DNA from 4 places in the Paenibacillus sp. JNUCC 35 genome. Region 3 is predicted to be linked to each of the others. Evidence: riboswitches for the same ligand, from Rfam matches in the RefSeq annotation. Region 3 holds a riboswitch; each other region holds the start of a gene.
What was found. A riboswitch is a leader RNA that binds a small molecule or an ion and turns the genes downstream of it on or off. The one in region 3 is predicted to bind cyclic di-AMP.
Positions count from the first base shown of each region.

Region 1: linked by a shared signal. The riboswitch ahead of AC2TF6_RS17045 (CAP domain-containing protein) and the one ahead of AC2TF6_RS21910 (3D domain-containing protein) in region 3 are both predicted to bind cyclic di-AMP.
Region 2: linked by a shared signal. The riboswitch ahead of AC2TF6_RS06350 (TrkH family potassium uptake protein) and the one ahead of AC2TF6_RS21910 (3D domain-containing protein) in region 3 are both predicted to bind cyclic di-AMP.
Region 4: linked by a shared signal. The riboswitch ahead of AC2TF6_RS27350 (resuscitation-promoting factor) and the one ahead of AC2TF6_RS21910 (3D domain-containing protein) in region 3 are both predicted to bind cyclic di-AMP.

Region 1 is NZ_CM177771.1:3,829,293-3,833,959, forward strand. Features, by position in the region: gene AC2TF6_RS17035 (ABC-F family ATP-binding cassette domain-containing protein) at 1-50, opposite strand, end outside; gene AC2TF6_RS17040 (M42 family metallopeptidase) at 158-1,246, opposite strand; cyclic di-AMP (ydaO/yuaA leader) riboswitch at 1,776-1,911, shown strand; gene AC2TF6_RS17045 (CAP domain-containing protein) at 1,918-2,724, shown strand; gene AC2TF6_RS17050 (Dabb family protein) at 3,239-3,529, opposite strand; gene AC2TF6_RS17055 (FHA domain-containing protein) at 3,603-4,664, opposite strand.
Region 2 is NZ_CM177771.1:1,399,234-1,403,900, reverse strand. Features, by position in the region: gene AC2TF6_RS06360 (cation:proton antiporter) at 1-651, opposite strand, end outside; gene AC2TF6_RS06355 (potassium channel family protein) at 676-1,338, opposite strand; gene AC2TF6_RS06350 (TrkH family potassium uptake protein) at 1,353-2,696, opposite strand; cyclic di-AMP (ydaO/yuaA leader) riboswitch at 2,754-2,903, opposite strand; gene AC2TF6_RS06345 (CPBP family intramembrane glutamic endopeptidase) at 3,083-4,667, shown strand, end outside.
Region 3 is NZ_CM177771.1:4,845,907-4,850,573, forward strand. Features, by position in the region: gene AC2TF6_RS21900 (C40 family peptidase) at 1-559, opposite strand, end outside; cyclic di-AMP (ydaO/yuaA leader) riboswitch at 563-703, opposite strand; gene AC2TF6_RS21905 (polysaccharide deacetylase family protein) at 848-1,891, shown strand; gene AC2TF6_RS21910 (3D domain-containing protein) at 1,940-2,905, opposite strand; cyclic di-AMP (ydaO/yuaA leader) riboswitch at 2,917-3,107, opposite strand; gene AC2TF6_RS21915 (hypothetical protein) at 3,372-3,593, opposite strand; gene AC2TF6_RS21920 (manganese catalase family protein) at 3,968-4,537, opposite strand; gene AC2TF6_RS21925 (spore coat protein CotJB) at 4,615-4,667, opposite strand, start outside.
Region 4 is NZ_CM177771.1:6,030,090-6,034,756, reverse strand. Features, by position in the region: gene AC2TF6_RS27365 (TatD family hydrolase) at 1-81, shown strand, start outside; gene AC2TF6_RS27360 (ABC transporter permease) at 64-1,326, opposite strand; gene AC2TF6_RS27355 (ABC transporter ATP-binding protein) at 1,323-2,066, opposite strand; cyclic di-AMP (ydaO/yuaA leader) riboswitch at 2,355-2,549, shown strand; gene AC2TF6_RS27350 (resuscitation-promoting factor) at 2,834-3,955, shown strand; gene rnmV (ribonuclease M5) at 4,062-4,607, shown strand; gene rsmA (16S rRNA (adenine(1518)-N(6)/adenine(1519)-N(6))-dimethyltransferase RsmA) at 4,656-4,667, shown strand, end outside.

The DNA.
Region 1 (4,667 bases), 1.0 Mb from region 3:
ACTTTCTCTCCGTAAGTTTTTACTAGATGTTCGGCATGAATAATACTCATGAGTTCCTCCGTCCTTAAGCGCCGCGCCAAATGAATCCGGCTGCCCTCATACCCGCCGTCGGGCGTAGGGATGAGACCAGCCGGATGTAGAATCGATTTCTTCGGATTTAAACCGGGCTGACCGGATTTTCCGGCTGTTCGGGGTCGCTCGCTGCCGCGGCCGGGTGCAGAATGTATTGCAGCAGCAGAGAGGCCGTTCCCGCGATGGCGTCCACATGTGTGCGTTCCATGCCGTGGGAGGCATGAACGCCGGGGCCGATCAGCGCGGCACGGATGTTGCTGCCTCCGCGGAGCGCCGCCGAAGCGTCCGAACCATACTGCGGGTATACATCCACCACGTGGCGGATCCCGGAATGTTCCGCGAGGCGGATAAGCTGAGAGGTCATCGCGTAGTCGTAAGGACCGCTGGAATCTTTTGCACAGATGGAGACGTCCTGCTCGGTGCAGGTCAGATCGTCCCCCATGGCTCCCATGTCGACGGCAAGGAGCTCGTCGATGTCGGCCGGGATGTAGGAAGCCCCGTGGCCGACTTCCTCGTAAGTGGTCACAATGATTTTAACGGTGCAGGCCGGTTCGATCAGCTCGTTCTTCAGAAGATCCATGAGCGCGAACAGGGCGGCCACGCTCGCTTTATCGTCGAGATGACGGGACTTGACATACCCGTTCTCCAGCATGCGGACCCGCGGCTCGAATGACACGAAATCCCCGACACGAATTCCCAGCTTCTGTACCTCTTCCTTGTTGAAAGCCAGTTCGTCCAGGCGAACTTCCATGTTCTCCTCGACGCGTTTATGGTCTCTCGCATCCGGAAAAACGTGAACCGAAGGCTTGGTCGTTAAAATAGTGCCTTCATAACTGAGTCCCTGGCGCGTATGAACGCGGCAGTACTCGTTTTCGATGGCAGCCATCATAAAACCGCCCACCGACGTGAGGCGCAGACGCCCGTTGTCCTTGATGGACCGCACCATCGCCCCGAGCGTATCCACATGAGCCGAGAGCCCGATCGTGTAATCGCTCCGTTTGCCCGGAATCGTAATGATGCCGCAGCCTTTATTCGTCAGTTCCAGCTTGTAGCCCAGCTTCTCGGCTTCCGCCTTCACTTTATCCATAATGTGGTGGGTGTATCCGCTCGGGCTTGGCGTTTGCAAAAGCATGTCCAGCACTTCCAGCAGATACGTTCTGTTTACTTGCTCCATAAACTCAACCTCTCCTTTTCTATCCCGGTACGAGTAGTGTCGCTCTTCAAACGAAACCGTTCAAAGGGAAAGCTCTCCGCCTGACCGGCGGCCGGTTTCCGTTTCTGAGCGCTATGTAAAGACTTGCTTCTACTTAATACCCCGAAAATTCCTCTATCTATCAACCCAAATTGTCGCACATCCGCCGGATTCTATCTGTCCGGACAGTTTTGCCGAGAAAGTTAACCGGTGAAGTTCCTTTTAAAGATCTCACTTATTTACAATCTTGCAAATTCCCATAAAAAAGACTGTAAATTCCGGAATTTTACGCCAATTAGCATGCCTTCAAAAGCGTTCTCTTACTGGTGATACTACACTGTTTCCCCGTTGTTTTCAAACGATAAACCCGTTTCCGGAAAAACAATCCGGCCGTGGCTGGAAAACTTTGTCCCGTGAAATCTAGCAAATCGCATGCTAGGATTAAAAGGCTTCTTCCGAGAGAGAGTGCAGAGCAGCGCGTCATGCAGGCTCCTCTTCTCAGACAGAAAGCAAAAAAACAAGGCCGAAGCTTCTCCGGAAGCACGGGGGAACCCATTTTTGGGGTGAAGCCATGATGCTCATGGCCGGGTGATTGCTCTTTGACCCGAATCCGTCAGCTAACCTCGCAGGCCGAAAAAAGGAGAGATTTTACTTTGAAATCTATCAAAAAAGCAACTCTCGTTGGTGTTTTTGCCCTTACGTCCGTTTTCGGAGCAGGCGCCGCATCCGCATCCGCCGAGCCGTGCAATGTTTCCGGCGGGGACACACTCGCGACCCTTTCGAATAAATACGGCATTGATCTCGCCTCTCTTCTTACATCGAATCCGCAGTTGAAAAATCCGAATTTCATTTGGAAAGGCATGCAGATCGTTGTTCCGCCTGCGGAAAAACCGTCTGCCGAGGCACCGGCCGCGCCAACCGCGCCCGAAAAGAAACCGGAAGCCCAGAAACCTTCTGCACCACCGGCAAAGCCGAGCAAGCCCGCTCCGGAAACTCAGGCACCCGTAAACACGCCGAAACCGACAACCAAGCCGTCCGCACCTGTCGCGACTCCGGCACCGAAACCGGCTGAAAAACCGGCCGCTTCCCAATCGGAATTCGCGGATCAAGTCGTAACGCTGGTGAACCAAGAACGTGCCAAAGCGGGATTAAAACCGCTCGCTTCCGACAGCGCGCTTGCCGCGATGGCTTTGGACAAAGCGAAGGATATGTATACAAATAACTATTTCGACCACAACTCTCCGAAGTACGGATCTCCATTTGATATGATGAAATCTTATGGCATCTCTTATACGTATGCAGGCGAAAACATCGCCAAAGGACAGCGCACTCCGCAGGATGTAATGAACTCGTGGATGAACAGCCAGGGTCACCGTGAAAACATTTTGAGCCCGAACTTTACGAAAATCGGAGTCGCTTACTATAACGGCGAATGGGTTCAAGAGTTTATCGCGAACTAATTCGATTTTGCAAATGCACGAATGCGAATATACAATTTAAGGCTATAATTTGATCCTACAATCCAATCTAATGCAGCTTTGTGAAAAGCGGCCCGTTCCTGACCCGGAACCGGCCGCTTTTTTTGCGAAAAAACAGGCGGCTAGGAGCCTATTGCCCCGGGCAGAAGTAAGGAGTCATAATACAGAAGGCGTGGGGGAAACTAAGCGGGACGATTTCTGGACGATTTATTGAAGTACGGCATCGGTTAATCCTTCGGCAGCATTAAAATAAAGGGATTCTGCAGTAAAGCTTTATGCTGTTGTGTTACTTCAGATGGCGTTGCAGTGGCATTGCGCTACTCGGAAAGAGGCTTCCGGCGTTGAATGACATCGGTGCATAGGAATTCGCTCACCTAGAGATGATGGCAGCCATGACTTTCACATCGAGTGTTTTGCCGGCGGCTGCACCATAAAAAGAACCTGCCGCGAAAAACGGCAAGTTCTTACGAGTTTTACCTGATTTTTTTTGAATAAATTAGCTTTCAAAGTCTACGCAGGGAGCGACGCCGTCTTTGGCTTCGCCCATATAGGCGAGCACATCCTGGTGGACGGGGTGCACATTATAAGCTTTGAGATCTTCAAGTGAGTTAAACTTTGTGATCAAAGCCAGGTCATAAGAACGTTCGGAATGGATCACATCCGCGCCCACTTCGATATGCAGCAGTTCGGAAATTTTGCCTTCCATGTTCTGCAGCTTGGCTCTTGCTTGTTCGACGGACTCCGGGCTGCGGTCTTTAAGCTTGAAAAACACGACATGTGTAATCATTGGACATTCTCCTCTTTCCCGTTTCTTCAACAACCCGTCCATTATACCATTATCATTCCACGACAGGAACCGGTCAGCCGAATCGGAAGGTAAATTCGGTGTGAATGATCCGCACCATATCCCCGTCTTTCAAAGCGACCATTTGATAAGGAACAAGCATCCCGTCGTTTAGAAACGTACCGTTTCGCGAACCGAGGTCTTTGACCGCATAACCTTCCGGCGTCCGTAAAAATTGCGCGTGAATCCGCGAGATCCCGAGTACATCTTCGATATAGTCGGCATCTCCTACCCCTCTCCCGATAATAAAAGAATCCGCGTCGAGCAGAATCGTTTCCTTCCGGCCTTCCCGCAGCACTTCGAGCACGGGATGGCGGAACTTCGCATGCGGCGGGGCTGACTCGGCGCCGAGATAAACGGTTTCATCTGCGTTGTTCACCGCAGATAGCGGCGGACCCAGGAGCGTCGTACGTTCGCCCAGTCCGGCGTAGTACTGCTCGAGCGACACCGGCTCCTGTTCCGCCGCAGGCGGATACGGGCTTCTGCCGGAGGGTGCCGCTTCTTTCAACTGGCTGCTGCGTCGGCCCGGAAGGCCGATTGCCAGCAGTACGTAAGCGGCATCCAGCACCAGCAGCGTCGCTCCGCTGCTGATGTACAGCAGCGGGGGCCCGGGCGCGCTGAAATAAGCGTTCCAGATCATCCCGATGATCAGGAATGCGCCTCCCAGCGCGAGGATTTTGCCGCGGGACCCGGGAAGCGGTCCCGCGGAGGCAGCCGCTCCGGCGAGCGCGGCTTGCGGCTGCGGCGCTGCGTGCGGCTGCGGCGGGTGCCCAGCCGCCTGCACGCCGAGGCCGGTCTGCCGTCGGCTGAGCGGCACAGCCGCAGCAGGTTGGGTTTGCGACGCAGCAATTGGAGCTGCAGTTGGCGGTGAGGCGGTACGCGGAACTGCCGTACGGAGAACAGGCGCTCCGGTGCCAGCGGGAGCTACCGCAGTGCTCGCGGAAAAGCGGGTTACGGCAGCGGCTGCGGATGAACCTACTGCAAAGGTTGCCGGAGTCAAATCGGGACCCGGAGCGGAAGCGCCTATGTCCGGCGAGACCGGGTGCGCATAGCTCAAAGCGGCAGAAGCAGATTCCATATA
Region 2 (4,667 bases), 2.8 Mb from region 3:
TGCGGTCAGGAAGGCTCCCGCATACCCGATAATGGCGCCGACCGACAGCCCGCCCAGCGCGGTTTTCACAAACTGCCAGGCGCCTGAAGCGACGGATACGTGCTCCGTTCCCAGAAGAATGGCAATCAGCGAGAAGGTAAGGATGGAGCCCGTAGCGTCATTGAATGCCGACTCGCTCTCCACCGTCTCGCGCACTTTGGTCCGGATTCTCACCTGTTTGAACACGGGAATAAGCGTAGCCGGATCGGTGGAAGAGATGATAGCTCCGAGGAGAAGCGCGTGCAGCCAGGGCAGGCCGAGAAACCAGTGGGAAGCGGCCGCGACCGCCGCGCACGTAAGGATGACGCCCGGTATGCTCAGCAGCGTGACGGAGATCCAGACATGCTTCAGCCCGCTCAGCCGGATATTGCGCCCACCGTCAAACAGAATGAGCGTGGAGCCGACGACCAGGATGAACTGGTTGGTCAGCGAACTGCTCGGTTCCGCGATCCAGTGAAACGCTTGTCCGAAAATCATCCCCGCGATCAGAAAAAGCGCCACATCGGGCAGGCGCAGCCATCCCGCCAGTTTGCCGAACAACATGCCCAGAACGACAATCAGGATAAATAAATACAGCTCATAGTCTATGAGCTGTGTCAAAGCATTCTCCATGCGCATACGCCCCTTTCCCGCTTCTTAGCGGATCGCGCGGCTCTCAAACGTATCGATCTGCTCTTTCGTGCCGATGACGACCATCACGTCTTTCTCGTGCAGGACATCTTCGGCGGTAGGCGCGATAATCACGTCGTCCGTTTTATTGATGGCGACGATACTGCAGCCGTACTTGGCCCTCGGATCGAGTTCCTTTAGAGTAAGGCCGGAAATACGCCGGGAAACGACGAGCTCCGCGATCGTATAGTTTTTGGACAATTCGATGTAATCGAGAAGGTTCGGCGACACCAGCTGGTGAGCCACGCGCACGCCCATATCCCGCTCCGGAAAGATAATCCGGTCCACGCCGATTTTTTCAAGCACCTTGGCATGCTGATCGGTCAACGCCTTCGCGACGACCGTTTTAACGCCTAGCTCCTTAAGCAGAATCGCCGCCATGATACTCGCCTGGATGTTGTCTCCGATAGCCACGACGGCGCAGTCGAAATTGCGGACGCCGAGCGAGCGGAGAACCTCTTCATCCGTCGCGTCCGCAACTACGGTATGGGTGAGCTTGTCGCTCATCTCGTCCACTTTCTCTTCGTCTCTGTCGATGCCCAGCACCTCGTGCCCGAGCTGAGTCAATTCTTGGGACAAGCTGGAACCGAAGCGTCCGAGTCCGATAACTGCATATTGAATGAAAGCCATTGTTTTGTTTCTCCTTAACCTATCGTGATTTTTCCTTCTGGATAACGGTACAGTTCTTTCTCGGCTTTAGGCTGCAGCGCATACGCCAATGTCAAAGGCCCGAGACGTCCGGCGAACATGGTCAAGGCGATCATAACCTTGCCGAACGCGGTAAGCTTCGTGGTCAGCCCCAGGGTGAGTCCTACAGTCCCGAATGCCGAGGTCACTTCATACAAAATCATAAGAAACTCGTGATCTTCCGTCGTAGACAGAAGCATGGTAACGAAAATAACAAGAAAGAGTGCAAACATCGTCAAAGTGATCGCCTTCAGGATGCGTTCCTTGCCGAGACGGTTGCGGAAGAAGACGATATCTTCTTTTCCCCGCACCATCGCCACGATTGCCCCGACCAGCATCGTAAACGTAGTCGTCTTGATCCCGCCCCCGGTAGAACCGGGAGAAGCCCCGATAAACATCAGGATGATCATGAAAAATTGAGTCGCTTGGCGGAGAGAAGCGAGATCAAGCGTGTTCGCTCCCGCCGTACGCGGTGTGACCGATTGAAAGAACGAAGCGAGAATCTTGCCGCCGAAGTCCAGCGAACCCAGCGTTTTCGAATTGGAATACTCGAAGATAAAAATAACAAGCGCCCCGGTCACGATCAGAATGCTTGTGGCGCTCAGCACCACCTTGGAGTGAAGGGTCAGCCTCTTCGTTTTCCGGTAATCCATCACATCGGACATCACGATAAAACCGATCCCGCCCAGAACGATGAGCGCCATCGTCACTACATTGGTAATAAAATCGTCGGCGTAAGCGGTCAGCGAAGAGAATGGGCCGGTAATGGGACCGAACAGGTCAAACCCGGCATTGTTGAAAAAGGAAACGGCGTGCCAGATGCCGTAGTACAGCCCCTTCGGAAAACCGAGATCCATCGACCAGCGGGCGGTAAACAGGACAGCCGCGATTCCTTCGATGCTCAGCGAGTAGATCAGTACTTTCCGGAAAAGGCGGACAATCCCTTCCATGCTGCCCTGGTTCAAGGCTTCCTGAAGCAGTAGCCTTTCGCGGAGCGATATCTTCTTGCGCAGGATGAAGGCAAAAAGCGTCGCCATACTCATGAATCCGAGGCCGCCGATTTGAATCAGCGAGATAATGACAATTTGCCCGAACATCGTAAAATGCGACCCGGTGTCTACCACGACCAGACCTGTTACACAGGTAGCCGAGGTGGCCGTGAAGAGGGCGTCGATGAACGGAAGCGGCAGCCCGTCCGTTGACGAGACCGGCAGCATCAGCAGGCCGGAGCCGACGAGAATAATGAGCGCAAACCCGAGAACGAGAATCTGAGGCGGCGTAAACCTCGACTTTTTTAACACATAATTTCCTCCTATATGAAGCACAAAAAAGACACTGGAAACCCACTGCCTTTCGGTTATGGTTCCTGCTGTCGCCTACGAGGTTAGCTGACGGATTCGGATGTACAGGCCACCCTATTTACCCTTCCCTATTCAGGCACAAGCGGTAAAATTCACCCCAAAGTATGGTTCCCCCGTTTTCCTGCGGAAATTCGGCGTATGAAGTTGCGCGAAGAAATGAATCATCCGCATTATATATCTGTTATTAAACAAGCACAAAGCCCTTTTAACCGGATTTTACGGGGGGAAACATAGACAATCTTCCTGCAGCTAACTGGGAGTCACGAATTGGCATCCTTACGCAAACTATGATACGGTTAAAAAAACAATCGGAGAAGGAGCTGACCATGAAAAAATACGGTCTGGATAAACCGCTGCTGCTGCTCGCCCTGACCGGATTCCTTCTATATGCAGCCGTAGTTTTCATCTATAATACCGGGGCCGCTCCCGCCGGTTCCGATCCTTACGAAACGGCAACCTCCATTACGAAAGAACAAGCCGCGGAGGCAGCGGTCGCATGGCTGCGGCAAAGGCAGGGCGCCGATACAGTAAACGGTTCCGGCGTCGTTACGGGCGGCGGGGCTCCCGGCACATTCGTCAGCTACCAATCGGAGAAGGAACTCAGCGGTTATCTCACCAAAGAGAAGCTTCAAACGTTGTATGACAAAAGCTACGCCAGCCGGGTGCCCGTCGATTACTATCGGGTAGAAGTCACCGAGGCTTCCCCTTCGGTCCGGAAGTGGATCATCGATATCCATATGACCACGAAAGCCGTCATCGGCTGGTCCGGCATCGGCGGCGAAGACCGGGCCGTCGTGTCCGCGGCCGATGCGGAGAAGCTCGCCCGGGAAGCGATAGCGAGGCAGGGCTACGAAGAGGCGGAGTTCGAGCGGATCAGCCCGCCTGCCGCCAAGTCCGGTCTGCTGCTGTTCGAGCGGCGGAAAGAGCCTGTCGGGGACGCTAAGCTGACGATCGGCGTGAAACTGGACGGAACCTCCGTTTCCTCGTTCACCCAATCGTTCCGGCTCCCCGACGCTTTCACGTCTTGGCTGGAGCACCAAGAGGATACCGCCTCCATGTGGACCCGCATCAGCTTGTGGGGCAACGGCCTGATGGCCCTGATCGCCCTCGGCTATACCGTCCTTAAATGGAGGACGGTCGATTTTTCCCGGGGCGTCCTGCTAACGGCGGTGTATGCCGTGATCTACGTCATGAACAACATCAACATGTATCCGGCTTATAAGGCCGGCAGTACGCTGACGAGCAGCGGCCAGGAAGCGATGCTTTCGATCGTGCTGATCAACTTCGTGACGCTGCTGATGGCCGCAGCCGTCTACTTCTCTTTCACGGCGGGCGAAGCCCTGTGGAGACGCGTAGGAAAGTCCGTCATGCCCCGCTGGCGCGACGCCGACTTCGGCTCGCGCGTAACCCGCAGCATGGCGCAGGGCTATCTGCTCTGCCTGTTCCTGCTCGGCCTCCAGCAGGTGCTGTTCCTTGTGGCGGAGAAAGGCTTCGGTGTCTGGTCGGTGAACGACCCGATGTCGTCTCCCCGCAACATGCTGCAGCCCGCTTTGCTTCCGCTGATGGCTTGGGCGGCGGGCATCTCCGAGGAGGCCACCTTCCGGCTGCTCGGCATCGCCCTGTTCAGCAGGCTGCTCCGGTTCAAATGGCTGGCCGTGCTTCTGCCCAGCCTCATCTGGGCGGCGGGACACACCGCCTACCCGATCTACCCGGTGTACACCAGGCTGATCGAGGTCACGGTGCTCGGCCTCGTGTTCGGCTACGCCTTCCTGCGGTACGGGTTCCTGACCGCCCTGTTCGCCCATACGGCTATGGACAGCATCCTTATGGGCCTGTCCCTTCTCACGGGCGAAGGACTGGCAGCCGGCACGCCTGCGCTCGGCCTGCTCTATATGGCGCTGCCCGCCGCCG
Region 3 (4,667 bases):
CATACGCGTAACGAACGCCTTTGTATTGGTTGGCTGTTGCTACAATCGTATTTTCCTGCTGCGACTTCTGAGGCACGGTTGCATACCAAGCCGGGGAATGGTACTGACCATCGGCGTCGAAAATTGCAATCGTATTCACATTATCCCATTGTACACGGATAGACAGTGAATCCGCCAGAAATCTCATCGGAACATAAACCGTATTGTTCAAAAACTGCGCTTTGCTTGGCAAGTCGATCTTCTTGCCGTCCACGAGAGCCTGATTCTCCCCCGTAGTAAACGTAATCTTGTGGCCGTTCCCGGTCACCGAGATACTCATTTGAGCTCCTGCACGTTCCCATCCAATTTGAGTTCCCAATTTCTCTGCAACAGGACGAAGCGGAATCATCAGGTTATTGCTGGAATCGATAAAAGGTGCGGTACCTTCGGTATTCACCAGTTGGTCGTTGACCTGCACTTTAGCGGAACGAGCGGCATTGGCATGAGCATCCGAAGCCGCGAATAGACCGGCCGTCAGTACGGCGCATGAAACTACAACGCTTTGTACCCAAATCTTCAAACGATTTTTCCTCCTTGGGCCTCCGAGGTTAGTTGACGGGTTCGGGAAAGAGGTTCCCTAGCTTGCAAAATGACAGGCATTCACCCCAGAAATAAGTCCCCCGTACAGGTGCTTTTGATTCACCGGATTCGGCTTTGTATAAATTGTGTCAAAGACACTCCTAAAAAGGTTAACATAATTTACATAATCGGACAACCCTTTTTGTTGTGTCTATTTTGTAACAAATCCCGGATAAAATTCCTCCCTCTAAACAAAACTAGTGAAAACGCCATTAGAGGAGGGTTCCCCATGAAACGTGCAGCCTTGGCTGTCTCATCCGCCATTTTGCTGGCCTTCGTCTCCGCATGCTCCCCGGCAAAGCTGCCCGGCGAGGGCTCGGCCTCTTCCCGGCTGGACGAAAACCGTTTTATCCCGCACACTCTAAGCGAAGATCCAGGTCCGTCATCCGTACCCGGTCCAGCCAAATTCCAGCCTGCGAAAATTCCGGCGATCAAGGAAAACACCGCTGCCGCTCCTTCGGTATCACCGGCAGCTCCGGCTCCTGCGCCTCCCGTGCCCGTAAAAAAACTTAATAACGCATCCGCTCCCAAACCGGAGACGAAAAAGAAAGACGTTCCGGTTCAGAAGCATCATCAGGAAGCGAACGCCCTTCAGAAAACGGAGCAGCGGAAGCTGAGCTTAGCCGAGATTCATCACAAATACCCGGCGGTTTTCCGGATGAGAGGAACCTCCCAAGGAAAGAAAATCGCGCTCACGTTTGATGACGGACCCGATCTCAAATATACCCCGCAAGTGCTCGATATTCTGGAAAAGCATCAGGTGAAAGCGACCTTTTTCGTGATCGGAAACCGCGCTCAGGCACATCCCGAGATTATCCGCCGGATGGTGCGGGAGGGTCATGTCGTGGGCAACCACTCGTACAGCCATCCTTTTATGCCCAAACTGACCGCCTCGGAATTTTCTTCGCAAATTATGCGTACCCAAGAGGTCATCAAACCGTTGACCGGTTATACGCCCAGACTGGTGCGACCTCCTTACGGAGCCATCAATGAAGAGCAGGTGCGCTGGATGTCCGACCATCACCTGCTGGCCGTGAACTGGGACGTGGATTCCCTCGACTGGAAAGGACTATCCGGCAAGCAGGTATACCACAATATTGTGGACAACGCCCGAGCCGGTTCAGTCATTCTGCAGCACAGCGCGGGAGGAAACAACAAGCATGATCTCAGCGGTACGGTCACGGCCCTTCCCGATTTGATCCGTTCCTTGAAATCGAGCGGATACAAGCTGGTCACGATTCCGGAACTGATGGGAATTTCCAAGGATTTGTAACGCACAAAAGACGGGAGCATTCGCTCCCGTCTTCTTTCCGGCTAATGGTTATTTAAGAATGTATACTTTCACACTTTGATAGCCAAAGTTGTTTACTTTATCTTTGGAGCCCGGAACGAAGATATCGATCCGGTTGCCTTTGATCGCGCCGCCGATGTCCGTCGCTTTGGCGATCATTCCCTTGGCCGGAAGGCCTGGGAAAGCATAACCCGTTACATATACGGTGGAGCCGAGCGGAATAACTTTCGGATCGACCGCGATCGTGCCGACGGTCAGTTTGTTGCCGTAGTAGTCGATGCCGGCATATCCGCCGTTCTCGCTCGGGTCAGCGGAATAGGCCGATGCCTTGATATTCAGCACTTTTTTGTATTGAATCTGTTTGCCCGCCGCGGTTGTCAGCGTCTGGCCTGATTTTGCGGAAGCCGATGCCGCTTGGGCAGCCGGTTTCTTAACGACCTTCTTCTCCGCGGTTTTCTTCGGTTCGGGAGCCTGCGGCTTGCCGCTCTTTTGAAGAGCCTCCGAAGGTTTTATAGAGTCCGTCTGACTTGGCGAGGCCGATGCAAGCTGAACTTTGGCCGGTGCCTGGGCCGGGACTTTTACCGTCGCTTTTAAAGCTTTAAGCTGCTCAAGGGCCGCTTCCCCCACAATTTTCAACTCGCTGCCTGCCGGCAGGCTAAGCGGATCCGCATCGGGATTTAACGATAAGAGGTCAAGAACGTCCATATTCATTTGGGAAGCGAAGTTCCACATGGAATTTGGCTCGGATAGCACCAGGGTTTGATTTTCCGGTGTCACCAAAGATTGGGTAAGTTCCGAATCGGCTGCTTGTCCTACAGTATCGGTCATACCGGCTGCAATCTCCTGATAAGATTTAGCCAGTTTCCAATACAACAGGCCGTCGTTTTTAGCCGCTTCCGTTTCGGCCGCCTGCGACTGGAATGCGGAAGATGCCGCCACCACTGCACCCAGCAGCAGAGTAGCGCATGTTTTTTTCCAATGATGCTTTAAAGCCATAGTTGATGTACGCTCCTTCTCGGTATTGCCTACGAGGTTAGTTGTCGGGTTCGGACTGAGAAGTCGCCCACGCTGCTGCCAGCGATTCACCCCTATCGGACGCCGCAGTCATTCACATACGGTTCCGAAATAAATCATCCCCCGCACCTCATCCGCTCCTGGAAAATCCGGGGAACGGAAGAAGTTTCGGCTCTCTACACAAGCTATCACATACATCTTTAGAAACAAACACACACAAATTGGCAAAAAACAACCTTTTCATTTTTTTAATCCACCGGTGAACCTGCTGTAAAAAGCTGTTCCATCAAGCCTATTTGATGCTGTCCCGCCCTTTCGGCCGGAAAAACGCGAGAAAGAAAATTAACGCCATTCTCACAATCCACTTATGTAATCCTCATGTATTTCTCATAAAAGACATGGTTTCTTCACCATACATCCAGGAAATTCATCCCATAGGAGGAAACCTTTATTTGGCGATTCGTTTCCTTTCTCTCGACTTTTCTTCTATTTTCACGGCTGCCTGGCTTTGTACCGATTCTACAGTCGGCCTCTTCTTCCCCTCGTAAATATCATCGAAAGGACGAAACGGCACGTAATCGGACCGGTCGAATTCCTTCGGTTTGCGCAGACCTAATGATGCCGCTAAAAGAACTAACATGCCGATCAGCAGACTTAATGTGATCCCCATAATAGCAGCCTCCTCCTTATTCCAAAATATAGGTTTCGCTCTTAATTTCTTGCTAACTTATTCCATTTTATCATACTTATAGGAAAAATGTGGTATTTTTTCGCGGAAAGCTGACGAGCTTTTTAAGATTTTTCGTAAGTACGACATAATTTTTGCCAATGTCCAGCTCCTAACAGCCACTCCTATAAGACCTGCACCATTTAAACGACTGTTTACTTGTAACCTTTATATAAGTAAGACACCTTCAGAATGGGAAACGTTCCGGAAAAATTAGTAATCTTATTCAATTTTTCCATATCTATTGAAATTGTCGACTCGGTTATCTTAAAAATTGCCGAAAAAAGACGGGTTCCCCCGTCTTTTTGTCCGGGCCGCTAGAAAATTTTCTGGGCCGCCCTTTCGTCTTTAAGAATTTCTACCGCTTCGCGGAAACGCATCGAATGGATGATCTCACGTTCACGCAGGAATTTCAGCCCATCCTGGAGATCGACGTCGTCCGTCAGGTCAATGAGCCACTGATAGGTGGCGCGCGCCTTTTCTTCCGCCGCGATATCTTCGTACAGGTCGGCGATAGGATCGCCCTTGGCTTGAATGTAAGCTGCCGTCCACGGTGTGCCGGCCGCATTTTGGTAATACAAAGCCGAATCGTGGTTGACGTAATATTCGCCCAGGCCCGCGGCTTTTAGCTGGTCGGGAGTAGCGTCTTTCGTGAGCTTGTAGATCATCGTGGCAATCATCTCTAGGTGAGCGAATTCTTCTGTCCCGATATCATTCAGTACCCCGATTACTTTGTCCGGAATGGTGTAACGCTGGTTCAAGTAACGCAGCGCGGCAGCAAGTTCCCCGTCCGCACCCCCGTACTGCTCGATCAGAAGTTTGGCCATGTGCGGATCGCATTTGCTTACACGAACCGGATACTGCAATTTCTTCTCGTAAATCCACATCGGAATCCCCCGTCTCCTTAAGCACAACCGTGCTTGTTCTTCCGTCTAGGCCGTTCATGCAGTTTCCTCTACACACGTCACACCTGCCAAGGCCAGGGAGCCTCGGCCCACTCCCAAGTCTGCTGCGGCA
Region 4 (4,667 bases), 1.2 Mb from region 3:
GCCGAGCTGCGCGGCATGAGCCTGGAGGAACTGGCCAAAGTGACGACGGACAATGCCGTGCGTTTACTCGGCCTCAAATGAAGCGGTAAATTTCCGCTTCATTACCGTAGCGCAAAGCACGAGGCCGAGCGCGAGCCCCGCAAGCGGGGCGGCTGCATAAACGCCCGCCCCGCTCAGCAACATCAGCAGGGTAAGAACGATACCCTGCAGGGTGAAAGCGGCGCTGATGATCCGCACCACGGCGTCCACTTTCCGGCGTGGATCTACCGGATAAGTCTGCAGCCAGAACGTGTAGCGGTGCGATTGTTCCAGCGAGGTGAGCTGGATCAGCGAAATGAACAGGGCCACGAGGCAGACCGCAGCGGCCACCGGTGCGGATTGAACGGCCGCGGCTGCGAGGCCGGTGACAAGCGTGATCCGGACGACGATGCCGAGCAGCTCCGAACGGACGAACGTCTTCGTGAAGAGATACAGATAAAGCGAGGAAGACCGGAACGAATACCGGTTCGTAATTCCGGCCAGCCATCGTCTCTGTTTTACGCGCACAGGAAGCTGGGGCACATCGGCGAAGCCGCTAAAAAACAAGTACAGGCGGTACTGCTGTTTGCGCTCGTTGTCGATGAGGTAATCCCAGGCTACGCCGACTGCACGCCGACCGGGCCCGAGCCTGTACATGACCGCCCAGACGGCAAGTCCCGCCAATAGAACGACCCCGCCCGGAAGCGGCCCCGTACCGAACAAGGCGAAAACGACGGCTGCGCTTAAGACCCAGCGGTAACCCGCTGAGATCAGACGCCATCCGGGGGATGAAAAACGGCCTTCCTGCCACGAGCCGAGCAGGTTGGCTGTTTTTATTAGAAGAACAAAAATCGCCATCAGCCACAAGGGCTGTCCTTCCGTGCCCGTGCAGTGTTTGTACAAAGGCCATGCAATCAGCATCAGAACGATAGATCGTGCGGCCTGGATCCCCAGACTATAGCGGAAAGCTGCCCGGAAGAACACGTTCATAACGGGTTCCAGAGGAAGCAGAAACACCCGGTCCGCATTCTTCAGAAGGGTTCGCACCGAGCCGGCTGCGAGAGCCGGAACGAGGACGAGCAGAACGATCCAAATGTAGGGAAAAGATGTCGGAAGCTGCTGAAGTATTTTTGCATAATAATAGGAAGACACGATAAAAATCAGGAAAAGAAAACCGAAAAACTGGCTTCTTGCGACATAAGCCCAGTAGCGGGACGTTTCCTGACGGTAATGGTCGATTCTGCGCTTCCACAGCTGACGGACAGCCCCGGCCGTGCCCTCTCTGTGAACGGCTGCTTCTTGGTTCATGCCGGATTCCTCCGCACCAGCTCATAGAACAGCTCGTCCAGGGTCGCATCGGACAGCCCGGTTTGTTGTCTCAGCTCGTCGAGTGTGCCCTGGGCAAGAATCCGTCCCTGATGGAGAACGACGAACCGGTCGCAGTATCTTTCGATCGTGGCCAGGATGTGGGAACAGATCAGGAAGCTGGCGCCCCTGCTCTTGAAGTCCGCCATAATGTCGAGAAGAGAGCGCATCGCCAGCGGGTCAAGGCCGAGGAACGGCTCGTCAATGACATAAAGCGCGGGCTCGACAAGAAACGCATTCATGATCATGACTTTCTGCTTCATCCCTTTGGATAGCTGGCCCGGGAAGCTTTTGCGCTTAGGCTCCATCTGGAACTCGCTCATCAGGCGTCCGGCACGTTCCTTGAACGCTTCCTTCGGAATATCGTAAGCCATCGCCGTCAGTTCCAAATGCTCTTCAATCGTCAGATCGTCGTACAATTCGGGAGACTCCGGGACGAAAGAATACGAGGACCGGTAGCCGAGCGGATCTTCCTCCAATGTCCGGTTACGGATGCGGACGCTGCCCTCCTGCGGCTTCAGGAGCCCGAGGATGTGTTTGATGGTCGTGCTTTTCCCCGCTCCGTTGAGTCCAATCAGACCGACCATTTCACCTTGTCCGACTGTAATTTCGAGATCGCGGAGAATCGGTTTTCCGGGCAAATAGCCTCCGCTGAGACGGGAAATGTGAAGAATCGGATCCATGCCTTCACCTGCTTTTCTTCAATCGGTTATTGCGGCTTTCGGCCTTTTCGGGCGGATTGCCGTATCTTTTATTATAGTCAAAAAATGCCTGGAAGCCCAATGTCCAAGCGGGACGGCGGAAATGGAGAAAACTAGAAGCGAGATAACGGGAGAAAAAAGGAGAACGACTGCAAGATAATTAGATAAATGCCATTGGTTTGGTTAAATTTGCTTATTTTTAGGGAATATGCCCCCTTTACAGGTTGGATATTTGAGCGTAATATACTTTCATGATAACTTAATAAACGCCAAGTTTTAACGCTGAGTTTCCGTAAAAGGAAAACGGGGGAACCGCTGTCAAGGTCGGAACAGCTTTGGGCCGATACAACAGGAAACAATTTGGGGTGAATCTCAATGGCAGGTGCAGGCAGCACCGCCGGCGAGTAGGGCAGCTCTCACGGCCCGAATCCGTCAGCTAACCTCGTAAGCGTACCGGGAGAGATACCAACTGTCGTGTCATTCTGTTTAGTCGCGCTCACACACAGGCCACCGGGAAGCTTTCTCTTTCCGATGGCCTTTTTTGTTCCATATCGGACGGGTATTCGACCCGCATACAGGTAAACATCAAGCGGAGGTGATGCCGACCCCGTAGAGACTGAGAGCAACCGGTCAGCCGGCGGGAAAGAGCCAATTGCAAGGGTTCCGTTAGGAACCGCCAAATAAACCTAAGTCGCGTCCAAATCATCATGCGTATCACAGAGGCGAGGCTTTGAAGGAGGACCGAAGAAGTGGGCAATATCTCGCAATCAGAGACCCATGTTAAGCGATCATCCAGCATGTCCTTCGCATTGCGATGGAAGCATGAAAACTTGCGTATGATCATCCTTGCAGCTATCATTTCATTCGCTTTGACTTTCATGTTTTTGGTGTTGTTATACGGTACGGCTGGTAAAAGCGTATCATTGGTGGTAAACGGACGAGAAACCGTTGTGGAAACAAGACAATGGGTCCTACAGCGCCTACTGGATGAACAAGCCATTACAATCGGTGAGCACGATCAGGTATCTATGCCGCTTGACGGCAAGATTCAAGACGGTCAGAAGATTGTCATCGATCATGCATCACCCGTACAGCTAACTGCCGACGGGCAGACACAAACTGTGCATACCATTGCGAAAACGGTAGATCAAGTTCTGCAAGATTCAAATATTTCGCTGGGAGAGCACGACAAAGTGACTCCGGCCAAAGACACGGAGCTTTCAGCCAATGCGGCTATCGAAGTTGTCCGGGTGAAGAAAGAAACGGAAGAAATTTCGGAGCCCATCGCATTCAGTGTGGTCAAGAAATCCGATGAGGATCTGCTGAAAGGCAAAGAGCAGGTCGTACAGGAAGGCCAGGAAGGCGTATTGGTCAAAAAGAAAGAGAAGATTTTCGAAAACGGAAAACTCGTATCCGAGCAAGTTATCGATCAAGCAGTCAAAAACGCCAGTGTGGATAAGATTGTGGCTGTAGGCACAAAAAATCCGGTCGTTACGGTGGCAGCCGCATCCGAACCGGTTAAGCCTAAGCAGGTAACTAAAGCAGGTACCGACATAGACGCGAAGAAAATATTAAAGAACGTTACCTTGACCGCTTACTCTTCCGAAGAGCCGGGCGTAGGCAACCGGACCGCCAGCGGAACGAAGCCTGTTCAAGGGCAGACGATTGCCGTAGATCCATCCGTCGTGCCGTTAGGCTGGTGGGTGTACATTGAAGGCATCGGATACCGCCGTGCGGAAGATACGGGCGGTGCTATTAAAGGCCAGAAAATGGACGTTTATTTCGACAGCATGAATTATGCCAAGACTTTCGGTGTGAAACGGGGATATACCGTTTACGTCATCGGTCCGAATAAACCGACGCAAGATTAGGATAACATGTTACCTGTAACGAAGATTTACAAACCGGTAACAAACCGTATGCAAAAAGAAGAGGGAAACCCTCTTCTTTTTGTGCGCTTAAGAGAGGATAAAGAACATGATCAAAGAAATCATTGTTGTCGAAGGAAAAGACGATACAACCGCCATCAAGCGGGCGGTTGAAGCGGATACGATCGAAACCGGCGGGTCGGCAATCAACCGGGCAATTCTGGATCGCATCCGGCTGGCCCAGGAGCGCAGAGGGGTCATTGTCTTCACGGATCCGGATCATGCGGGGGAGCGCATCCGCAAAATCATTTCGGGCAAGGTGCCCGGCTGCAAGCACGCTTTTCTCCCCCAGGAACTTGCCGAGAAGCGGGGGGACATCGGAGTCGAGAACGCGACTCCGGACGCTATACGGTCCGCTCTGGCGAACGTAAAGACCGAATATGAGGGCGCCGCGTCTCTTTTGACATGGGAGGATCTGATCGCCGCCGGCCTCGTTGTTCATCCCGATGCCGCGGCCAGACGACTGGAAGTAGGAAAAAAGCTCGGAATCGGGTATTGTAATGGTAAGCAGTTTTACAAGCGCTGCGCCGCTTTTCAAATTTCCCGGGAAGAGTTCGAAGCTGCCGTAGAGCAGTTGGACCGTCCGGATCAATAATTTACGCACAGGCAGCTTTCGTCAGGGACGGAAGCTTGGAGGATGACTATGAAATTAAAT